DNA from 2 places in the Clostridium septicum genome. Region 1 is predicted to be linked to the other one. Evidence: predicted binding sites of a transcription regulator. Region 1 holds the regulator's gene; the other holds the start of a gene.

Region 1 (6,370 bases):
GTTTTCTTGATGACATCCCAATTTCTGAAACTCCGTTTATTGCATCTTTAATTCCAGCAGATGATCCAACTTGATTTATTTCTATTGAAACATTACTATTTTCAGCCTCATACTTTTCAGCTACTTTTTCCATTAAAGGCCCTACAGAAGTTGATCCTGATATGGAAACCCTAATATTCTCTCCAGCCGAGCTGCCATTAGATTCCCCTTTTCCTGAGCATCCTACAAATACTCCTCCCATCATTGATATTATTAAAGATGTACAAAGTAATTTTAAGCTCTTTTTTTTCATATAAAAATTCCTCCAATTATTCTCAAACTATTATTTATAATTTTTCTTTTCATACTTATATTAATCCCTAAAAGTTAAATAAATATTAGTTAAATGTTAAGAAAAGTTATCCTCCTGTTAAGTAAATTTAACATAAAAATAAGAGGATACTTTACGTATCCTCTTATTTTTATTAAGCTTAATTAAATGACTGCTTTTTTATTTTTACAGTAAACTTTGTTCCAATTCCAAGTGTTGAATCTACATATATGTCTCCATTAAATATTTTTACTATATGTTTAACTATAGCAAGACCTAAACCTGTACCACCTTTAGCTCTTGACTTATCCACTCTATAAAATCTTTCAAAAATTCTTGGTATATCTTCTTTTGGAATACCTATTCCGTTATCTTCTACTGTAATATATGTTGAATTTCTTTTATTATGAATTTCTATCTTAACTATACTTTTATCCTCTGAATACTTAATAGCATTTTCAACTAAATTTAAAACTAACTGAAAAAACTTATCCCTATCTCCAATTAAAGTTCCCTTATTATTATTTATAATTTTAATTTCAGTCATTTTCTTATCCGACTGAGCCTTAACTACATTAATTACATTTTCAATTACCTCAACAGGATTAAACTCTTCCTCTCTATATATAGTATTATTTTCTATGTTAGATAATACTAAAATGTCGTTAATTAATCTAGTTAGCCTTTCTGCTTCATTGTCTATTATATCTAAAAATTTATCTCTTGTTTCTTTGTCATTTACTATTTTTAAAGTTTCTGCAAAGCCCTTAATAGATGTTAATGGAGTTTTAAGTTCATGTGAAACATTTGCAACAAACTGACTTCTCATATTTTCTAATCTTTTTATATCACTTATATCTTGAACTGCAATAACTATTCCAATTAAACTTCCACTATTATTTATAATTGGAGCTTTTTTTATTCTAATATCTTTTTCTATAGGATGAAGTAATTTTATTTCCTTAGTCTCTATCTCGGGCATTTCTTTAATAAAATTCATAATATCATAATCTATAATATGATGCCCTATTTTTTCTCCTATTATTTCTTTATCAATACCAAATAATTTTTTTGCATAAGGATTTATAAGCATTACTTTACGATTATTATCTATAGCGATAACGCCACTTTCCATACTTTCTAATATAGCCTCTAGTTTATTTTGTTTATCTAAAGAATCTTGTATTTTACTTTGTAATTGATCTGCCATGTTATTAAATGTACGAGCTAATGACCCTATTTCATCTTCTTTATAAATAATAGCTCTCTTATTTAAATCACCATTAGCTATTTTTGATGTAACTATTTCTAGTTCATTTAATGGATATGTAATAGCCATTACTAGCTTTAAAGATAATGCTATTGACAATACTGTTACAAATATAATAACAATTATATAATAATTAACGTATTTCGGTGTAAAAAATTTAATGGCTGTAAGTGGAACTGATGATCTTAAAACATACTCTTCACCTATTTTTGTTGCATAGTAAACTACACTTTTATCTTCTGTTTCACTAAACCTTGTAGTTGTACCTTCTCCTTTTTCAAATGCAGATATTATTTCTTCTCTATTTAAATGATTTCCTAAATTCTTAACATTGTTATCAAATATAACTTCACCTTTTTTATTAACTATAGTAAATCTAACATCATTTTCATTTATCTTGAAATTATTTAAATTTTCTTCACTATAGTCATTAATTTTAAGTAAAATATTATTATAATTTTTTAAAGTTTCTTTGGTTTTATCTACTTCCTTTAAATTAACTAAGCTTATAAATAAACATGTTACTATAATCAAAGCAAATAAAACTGTTACTATAGATGAGTTTATTATCTTCTTTTTCATAATCTAATCATTAGGATTGAACCTATACCCAACCCCTCTTATAGTTTCAATAAATTTAGGTTTTTTATCATCTAACTCTATTTTTTTTCTTAAATATCTAATATGAACATCTACAGTTCTAGTTTCACCTATATACTCATATCCCCATATTTTATCAAGCAAAGTATCCCTTGTTAAAATTTTACCCCTATTTTTTATAAGAATATCTAAAAGTTCAAACTCCTTTAATGTTAAATCTATTTTTTTATTTTCTATAAAAACTTCTCTTCTTTCAAAATTTACATATAAATTTTCACAGGTAAAAGTTTCAATTTCTTCTTTTAATGGTGATACCCTTCTTAAAACAGCCTTAACTCTTGCAAGTAATTCTCTTATTGAAAATGGCTTTGTTATATAATCATCTGCTCCAAGTTCTAAACCTAATATTTTATCTAACTCCTCACCTTTAGCAGTTAACATAATAATGGATGTATTTTTTAATTCCTTATTTCCTTTTATTTCCTTACAAACGTCAAACCCATCCATTCCAGGCAACATTAAATCTAAAAGTACTAAACTTGGTTTTTCATCCTTTGCTATTTTTATAGCATCACAACCATTATTAGCTGTTATTACATCATATCCAGCATTAATTAAATTATAACTTATAAGCTCTACTATATGTGATTCATCATCTACTACTAAAACTCTCTCATGTGCCAATTTTTTCAGCCCCTTTTTTATTTTATATATACAAATGAAAATAATCTTCCATAAGTTCCAACTGAAGATCTATATGAATGCATTTTTATATCTTTTGAACAATGAGTACATATATCTAAAGAATATATATTATCTTCTTCTACTCCCTTTTCTTTTAAATTATTAACTATAACAGCCTCCATACTTAAATTTCTCCCATTAAAAAGTTTATTTTCATTAATACCAGTATGACTTATAAAATCCCTTTTTAACTCCTCTGAGATTTCATAACAACATTGTCTTATATGTGGTCCTATAAAAACTTTTGTACTTTTTATATTAATTCCATATTCTTTTATCATATTATCTAAAGTTTTTGTAACTATTGAATGAAAAGTACCTCTCCATCCACTATGAATAGCCGCAATTACCTCTTTTTCCTCATTTACAAGTATTATAGGTGTGCAATCTGCTGTAAACACTCCTATTGCTGTACTTTTTTCATTTGTTATAACGGCATCTCCTTCTTTATCTTTTACAGATTTTCCTAAATTATATATATAACTTTTATCACTATGAATTTGATTTAAATATTCTATATTTTTCAATCCAAATTCATTTTTTATACTTTCTAAATTAGCTATGCCATCTTCTGTGTGTCTATTAAAACTTCTGTTATTTTCTGCTGTTGAAAACCCAATACTTATATTACCTAAATCTAATTTAAAAAAATCTTTATGTCTTACTAAATCATCTATTGTTAACTTTTTCATTTATACACCTCTTAAGATTATATTTGAGTATATTTTAACATTTAACTAATGCTTTTTCTATTTATTTTAAAAATATTACCTTCTTTTAACATATATTTAACTAAAAAGATCTCAAAGACAACTTTAAATATATAGATTTTTTTAATTATGTATTTTCACTAAATGTTGCCTTAAGAAAAACTTTGGCAGTCATACTTTATTTTTATTCTTTAGTGGAAAATACTTAGTTTTAAAATTATAATTAAATTAGCCGCAGTATATATGGATATAATTCTCTAAATAAATAAAAAAAGCTTATTAGAATATGCTAATAAGCTTTTAATTATTAGAAACTAGACTTTTTATTTCTTCTAAAAATGTATTTATATCTTTAAACTGTCTATAAACTGATGCAAATCTAACATAAGATATTTCATCTATCTTTTTTAATCTATTCATAACCATTTCGCCTATGTATTTTGACTCCACTTCAGTTATCATTTTATTTGAAATAGTTTTCTCTATATCTACTGCTATCTCTTCTATTTGACTTCTTGATACAGGCCTTTTTTGGCAAGCAATAATTAAACCATTAATAATTTTTTCTTTGTTAAAATTTTCTCTTGTTAAGTCTCTTTTTACCACTAATATTGGAATATCTTCTACTTTTTCATATGTTGTATATCTCTTATTGCACTTTAAACATTCCCGTCTTCTTCTAATAGTTGTATTATCATCTGTTGATCTAGAATCTACTACTTTACTTTCTTCAAAGGAACAAAAAGGACATTTCATAAATATTCACGCCTTTCTTATTTTGTTATTAATTCCATTTTCTCATGTTATTATTATACTATATATTTGTAAATTTTCTAGATGTTATTTTTAAAATTATCTTTAATTATATCTGTTGTATCAATTAAAAGTACATCCATTCCAGCTTTTTTTACATTTTCCCAAGGAACTTCTATATCATCTTCTTTACTAAACCAATTCTTGTCCATAGATGGTAATATTATGGATACTATTTTACTTTCTTTAATATCTATTACTACATCTTTAACAAATCCTAATTTTACCCCGTTTTTTATATCTATTACTTCCATAGATCTTAATGCATTTAATGAATGTAATATTAAATCATCTTCAATATTATCATTAGTATTTTCTTCATTTACCATATCATCAATAAAATTCATTATTCTCTACCCCCTATTATATATATATTAATCATTATATGCATGTCCAAATATAATAATTACTCAGTTAAAATGAAGATAATTTAATATCTTCATTTTAACCTTTCTTTTCCTAATGTTTTTCAAATACCCTTATCCTATGATAGCCTATATTAAATAATATAATATTTAATATAAAAGAGCTCAAAATGAGCTCTATACGTATTTTTTCATGTGCTTTAAAGCCGTCTTTTCTAACCTTGAAACTTGTGCTTGTGATATTCCTATTTCATCAGCTACTTCCATTTGAGTTCTTCCATTAAAAAATCTTAAAGTTAAAATTAATTTTTCCCTATCATTTAACTTCTTCATAGCTTCTTTTATAGATATATTTTCAAGCCAATTTTCATCACTGTTTTTAGAATCGCTGATTTGATCCATGACATAAATAGCGTCTCCACCATCATGATAAATAGGTTCAAAAAGAGAAACTGGATCTTGAATGGCATCAAGGGCAAATACCACTTCTTCTCTTGGGAGATTGAGCTCCTTTGCTATTTGTGAAACCGTTGGTTCTTTATTATTATCCTTTATAAGCCTATCTCTAACTAAAAGAGCTTTATATGCAATATCCCTTAAAGATCTGCTTACTCTTATTGAATTATTATCTCTTAAGTATCTTCTAATTTCCCCTATTATCATAGGTACTGCATAAGTTGAAAACTTAACATTTTGAGATAAATCAAAGTTATCAATTGCTTTCATAAGCCCAATACAACCTACTTGAAATAAATCATCTACGTTTTCTCCTCTATTATTAAACCTTTGAATTACACTAAGGACTAATCTTAAATTACCTTTAATAAAAGTTTCTCTTGCAGTATTATCACCTGCTCTCATGCTAAGTAATAATTCTCTCTTTTCTTTTTCTTTTAATATTGGTAATTTTGAAGTATTTACTCCACATATTTCTACCTTATTAATGATCAAAATCATCAACCCCTTCGGAAGTAATAACATACTGCATTTAAAAGTATTTCCGATAGAGTTTACTTTTATACTAAAGACAACCTATATCATTTTATTGATTTCTTTTTTTAACCTGCTTATTATCTTTTTTTCTAACCTTGAAATATATGATTGTGATATTCCAAGCATATCAGCTACCTCTTTTTGAGTCTTTTCTCTTGTTCCATTTAAACCAAATCTTAATTTTACAATTTCCTTTTCCCTATCATTAAGATGTTTAAGAGCTAAAAATAATAATTGTTTATCTACTTCATCCTCTATTAAATTATAAACGGTATCATTTTCTGTTCCTAATATATCAGATAATAACAATTCATTTCCATCCCAATCTATGTTTAAAGGTTCATAAAATGATATCTCAGCCTTTACTTTACTATTTCTTCTAAGATACATAAGTATTTCATTTTCTATACATCTTGATGCATATGTTGCAAGCTTTATCTTCTTCTCTGGATTAAATGTATTAACTGCTTTTATAAGACCTATTGTACCTACTGATATTAAGTCTTCTACACAAACTCCTGTATTTTCAAATTTTCTTGCTATATATACAACAAGCCTTAAATTT
Region 2 (6,370 bases), 1.7 Mb from region 1:
AATGCTACATCTAATCCACCTGCTCCAATTGCAAGCATACCTACTCCACCTGCTGTAGGAGTATGACTATCTGAACCTATTAACGTATCTCCTGGAATTGAAAATCTTTCTAAAAATACTTGATGACATATTCCATTTCCAGGCTTTGAAAAATAAACTCCATATTTTGATGCCACTGTCTGTATAAATTTATGGTCATCAGCATTTTCAAATCCTTGTTGTAACATATTATGATCTATAAATGCAATAGATTTTTTAGTTTTAACTCTATCTATTCCCATGGCTTCTAACTGAAGATATGCCATTGTTCCCGTTGAATCTTGAGTTAAAGTTTGATCTATTCTTATTCCAATAGATTCTCCACTTCTTATATTTCCTTCTATTAAATGTCTTCTTAATATTTTATAAACTAAATTATCACCCATCTATTTTAACTCCCCTTTTTAATTGCTTATTGCTTTTTAATAAACTTTCTCTTTTTGTACCCTTTGATATTCTTTATAAAGCTGTACTAACTCTTTATCAAATAAACTTCTCTTAAGCCTTATAGAAGTTGATCTTACCATTTGCAAAATAAACTTTGATGAATCATCATCAAGTTCTATTCCATATTCTTTAAATTTATTTACTATTCCAGCTCTACCTGAATGTTTTCCAATAACTATTTGTCTTTCTAATCCAACTATATCTGGATCAAACGCTTCATAATTTTTAGGATTTTTTATGGCTCCATCTGCATGTATTCCTGACTCATGTACAAACATATTATCCCCAACAATAGCTTTCCATGAAGGTAAAATTCTTCCTGATGCTCTAGATACATATTCCGAAACTTCTCTAAACATAGTTGTATCTATATTGCCTTTATAGTTGTGCACAAACATCAATGCCATTAGTACTTCCTCTAATGCAGCATTTCCAGCTCTTTCTCCTAAACCATTTACCGTTACTCCAACATGAGAAGCTCCGCCTTCAATTCCTGCAATAGCATTAGCTGTCGCCATACCAAAATCATTATGGGTATGCATTTCTATATCAAACCCTGTACTTTCATATAAGTAATTAATATCTTTCTTTATCTTAAATGGCTCCATTATACCAACAGTATCACAATATCTAAATCTATCAGCTCCTACAATTTTAGCTTCTTTTATAAACTTAATAAGAAATTCAACATCAGCTCTAGATGCATCTTCTCCATTTACAGACACATATAATCCATTTCTTTTAGCGAAATCTACTGCTTTAGCCATATTTTCAAGAACCCACTCCCTTGAGGTTCTTAATTTATTTTTTATATGAATATCTGATACAGAAATAGATATTGCAACAGCATCAACCCCACAATCAATTGACTGTTCAATATCTTTAATTACCGCTCTATTCCACGCCATAATGCTTGTCTTTTTATTTCTTTTTACTATTTGTTTAATTGCTTCCTTTTCATCGCCTCCCATAGCAGGTATGCCTACTTCAAGCTGATCTACTCCTAATTCCCCTAACATTGAAGCAATTGCTACTTTTTCTTCATTTGCAAAAACAACACCTGCCGTTTGCTCACCATCACGTAATGTCGTATCTACAATATAAAGTTCCTTACCATTATTTAAATTTTTAATAGCCACATTAACTCCCCCTTTTTATTGCTTATTTTTTTAATTTTCTGACTTAAAAATCATTAGTGCCCCATATTTTACAACTTATTCCTGTTATTCTATTCCAATTTTATCACATCAAAATATTATAAACAAGTTATTCACACAAAAAAAATTCACCTAATTTGCAAGTTTTTATTTTTTTATTTCATTTTATTCTTATTATAATAAAATAATTACATTTTAAAGTTTAAAAATGAAATTTTTATATTTATTCCTGCAATTATTTCATAATAAATAAGATTGATTAACTATAAATTTAAAGCATTTACGTATAAATATACATAAATTATTCTTAATTAATTTTATTTAATCCTATAAATTATTCTATTATTCTCATAATATATTACTTCAAAATATAAAAAAGAGGATTCAATTTAAGAATCCTCTTTACTATTTCAGCTATTTAAATTTTAATCTTAACCTTAAAACAAATTATTATAAAACTTGATAGTTATTTTTATTTGTTCCTGTATGAGATTTTCTATCTTCTCTTTCATGATATTTTCCTGGACCAAATCTTTCATCCAAACTTAAATATCCTGTAACTCTAGATATTCCTTGTATATCCATACTACCACATTTATTACATGTATTTTCGCTACTACTTAAATACGTACCACAATTTTTACAATATCTTATGTGAAAGTTAATTCCTAAATAACTTATATTAGTGTTCTTATATGCATAATCTAAAATATCCATAATTGCCTCTCCTGATGGACAATCATCAACTTCTAAATAACTTATATGTCCTGCATTGCAAAGTTTATGGTATGGAGCTTCTATATCTATTTTACATTTAATTGATATAGGAAAATTTACTGGTACATGGAAACTATTTGTATAGTACTCCTTATCTGTAACTCCTTTTATATATCCAAATATACTTTGATCTTGTTTTATAAACTTTCCTGAAAGACCTTCAGCAGGAGTTGCATAACAGCTCCAATTTAGCTTAGTTTCTTCTGTAATTCTATCAGTATACTCTCTAATATATGATATTATTTTAAGCCCTAATTTTCTTGTTTCTGAATCTTCTCCATGGTGTTTTCCTGTAAGAGCTACTAACGTCTCTGCAAGCCCAATAAATCCAATTCCCCAAGTTCCTTGTTTTAATATAGGTTCTATTGTGTCATCAGGTTTTAGATTTTCTGATCCTTTCATTAAACCTTGACCTGCAACAAAAGGTAAATCTTTAACTTTAAGATTTTTCAATACCCCATATCTATGAAGTAATGATTCTTTTGAAAGTTCCAATCTTGCTTGTAAGATTTCAAAGAATTTATCTAAATTTCCCTTTGCTTGAATTCCTATTCTTGGTAAGTTTATTGTAGTTGGTGCTATATTACCTCTTCCTTTACATCCTGGCTCACCATTTATGTTTTTCATTAAATAGGTTCTACATCCCATAGTTGCTGGCATATATCCCATATCATAATATTCTTTATTAAAATCAGCATCTATATTCATAAATGTCGGATTCATTCTTTTAGCTGCAACTCTACAAGCTAATTGATATAAATAATGATATGGATCATTAACTTCTCTATTAACGCCTTCTTTAACTCTAAAAATTATGTTAGGGAATATTGGTTGTTCACCTTTGCCTAACCCTTTTTCATATTCTAATAAGAAAATTTCACAAACTAAAGCTGCATCCTTAGATGTTGGTATTCCCAAATTTATAGAACTAAATGGAACTTGAGATCCTGCCCTAGAATGCATAGTATTTAAATTATATACTACCCCTTGCATAGCTTGATGTATTCTCTTTTTCAATTTTTCTTCTGTTAAAATATCTAACTTATCTTCACTAATACCTAACTCTTCTAATTCACTTCTAATTTCGTCTCTTGTTGGTTTTATAAATACAGACATATCATTATCAAAATCTGGATGTGCTTGACCCCCAAACATATCATTTTGAGTTGATTGAAGTAATATACATGAAAGTTCTGCTGCTGTTTCTATTCTTCTTGGAGCCTTTATTGTTCCATATCCTGTATTAAAACCTTTTGTCAATATTTCTCCTGTAGGTATGTGTAAGCAGTTAGTAGTTAAGTTGTAACTATCTAAATCGTGATAATATAAATCACCATTTTCATGTGCTTTTGCTAATTCTTTTGGCATACTAGCCAAATTGTGCCATTTATTTGATTCTGATGCTATCCTAAGTAATTTTGAACTAAAGTTATTACCTACATTAGCATTATCCCTATCTGTTTCAACCCCTATTCTTTGAATTGCTTTCATTAAATCTGATTTTATTTCTCTAACTTGAGTTCTTTGTTCTCTATAGTTAGAATAAGCTAGTTTTATGTCCTTATATCCACTGTCAAGCAATGCTTTCTCTACTAAATTTTGAATTTCTTCTACAGTTATCCTATTCTGTCCAGACATTTCTATATAATTAATAACCTTCTGAACAGTATCTAAAACTTGGCTTTCTCTAAGTATTCTTCCTACTTCTTCGCCTGAACTCTTTATTGCATTTGATATTTTTACAGCATCGAAATCTACTTCTCTGCCGTCCCTTTTTACTACATATAGCACATGCTCAACCCCTATCGCACAATATATTGTATTTTCAACTAGTAACTATTATACTCCATTCCATTTTTATCATCAAAGTTGCTACGATTAATTTCTTCAACTTTATTCTTAAATTACATCACTCTTTCTTCATTTTTTACCCTTTTTTAGATAAACATAAATTTTTAAATCTACTCATATTTCAACATACATTAATAATATATTGTTATTAAAAGCTATATGTTACCTTTCAAATTTATTTTAAGGAGATTTTATTTATGAAGAAACTTTTATCATCATTATTTATAGTAATGTTCATTTGTGGATTAATAAGCTGTTCCAAAACTCCAGATAAATCTGCTGATGTTTTTAATGAAACTAATGCTTCTAAGAAAATTTATTCTTATTATACTGGAGAAGAAGTATCTCAAGATATAAATAATAACACACCTTTTATGGTAATGGTAGAAAACTCTGTTTATGCTAGACCACAAAGTGGTTTATCCTACGCCGATGTAATTTATGAAACTTTAGCTGAAGGTGGAATTCCTAGATTTATGGCCTTATTTCACAAAGAGCAACCTAAAACAGTAGGCCCTGTTAGAAGTATACGCCCTTACTTTCTAGAAATTGCTAACGAAAATAACTTAGCCTTTGCTCATTGTGGAGGTTCAGCCGAAGCATTATCAACAATCTCCAAAGACCAATCAATTATGAGTATAAATGAAATATCTAATGGCAAATACTTTTGGAGAGATACTTCCAGAAAAGCTCCCCACAATTTATACACTTCCGCTGAAAATATAACTAAATTTATAATAGATAAAGATTTTAACTCAAAACCTAAGACATTTGCAACATTTAATAATGAATATTATTCAAATGAAAAGCTTTCAGAAATCAAAAATTTAAATTTAAATATAAATAGATTCTACAATACATCCTATACCTATGATAATGGTTTTTTTACTAAATCTATGGATGGAGAAATAGCTACTGATGCATTAACAAACTCACCTTTAAAATTTAAAAATGTAGTTATTCAAAAAACTAATATTCAACTACAGGCAGACAATAACCACATAGATATAGATTTAATTGGCGAAGGTGAAGGATATGTATTTTCAAATGGTCATTATTTAAATATTCTTTGGAAAAAAGAAGATAAAAATTCAAAAACTATGTTATATGATTATGATGGAAATATAGTCCCTCTATCTCAAGGTAAAACAATTTGGCATATACTAGACAAGGATTCCAATATAACATTTAATTAAAGCCACCTTTAAGGTGGTTTTTTTATTTATTATAAATTGAATAATTTTAGTATATACTACAAACTATATCAATAGTGATTACTTTTAACCTTATCACTATTGATATAATAATTTGGTATGCTATAATATAATTAATATTAAACGGAAATTATTAGGAGGGATATACGTGCAAAAAATAGCAATACTAACAGATAGTGCTTGTGATTTATCACTTGAAACTATGAAAGAAAAAAATATAAAATTATTACCTTTAAAACTTATTTATTCTGATAAAGAATTTCAAGATAAAATAGATATAAGTGCTGAAGAAGTTTATAATAATTTGAAAAATGAAGTTCCAAAAACTTCTTTACCTAGTGCAGAAACAATTCATAATATATTAGATGGTTTAGAAAATGATGGATATACTCATGTTATAGCAATTACTATATCCAGTGGATTATCTGGAACATTTAACGCCATAAGACTGGCTCTAGAAGATCATCCAAAACTAACTTCTCATGTATATGATAGTAAAATATTAGCTTTTCCAGAAGGACTATTAGTACTAGAAACAGCCAAATTAATAGAAGAAGGAAAATCCTTCGAAGAAATTACAGAGGTATTACCTAAAATTCATTCTAATATAACAGGCTATTTTACTATAGATACATTAGAGTATTTAAAAAAAGGTGGAAGAATTGGTAGGGTAGCAGGAACTATAGGTGAAATTCTTAATTTAAAACCTATTATAACTGTAGATGAAAATGGTGTATATTATACTGTTTGTAAAGCAAGAGGACATAAGCAAGCTCTAACAAAGCTTACAGATATCCTAAAAAAAGAATTAGAAAAAAGCAAGTGTAATGTTTGGGTTCTTCAAGGTGGCGCTCTTAAAACTGCTAAAAGCTACTTAGAAACACT

What was found. The regulator NrdR, encoded in region 1, represses ribonucleotide reductase genes. The targets are predictions, from matches to a motif close to CACNANATNTNGTG.
Region 2: nrdD (anaerobic ribonucleoside-triphosphate reductase) is a predicted target of NrdR. The motif match lies at 4,229-4,242, and genes of this name have one in related genera.

Annotation. Positions count from the first base shown of each region.
Region 1 covers NZ_CP023671.1:238,280-244,649, forward strand. The annotation lists gene CP523_RS01050 (phosphate ABC transporter substrate-binding protein) at 1-292, opposite strand, end outside; gene CP523_RS01055 (sensor histidine kinase) at 471-2,162, opposite strand; gene CP523_RS01060 (response regulator transcription factor) at 2,166-2,864, opposite strand; gene pgeF (peptidoglycan editing factor PgeF) at 2,882-3,616, opposite strand; gene nrdR (transcriptional regulator NrdR) at 3,935-4,390, opposite strand; gene CP523_RS01075 (YlmC/YmxH family sporulation protein) at 4,468-4,794, opposite strand; gene sigG (RNA polymerase sporulation sigma factor SigG) at 4,990-5,763, opposite strand; gene sigE (RNA polymerase sporulation sigma factor SigE) at 5,845-6,370, opposite strand, start outside.
Region 2 covers NZ_CP023671.1:1,888,351-1,894,720, reverse strand. The annotation lists gene CP523_RS08400 (aconitate hydratase) at 1-425, opposite strand, end outside; gene nifV (homocitrate synthase) at 462-1,625, opposite strand; gene nrdD (anaerobic ribonucleoside-triphosphate reductase) at 2,094-4,211, opposite strand; gene CP523_RS08385 (DUF3048 domain-containing protein) at 4,469-5,467, shown strand; gene CP523_RS08380 (DegV family protein) at 5,634-6,370, shown strand, end outside.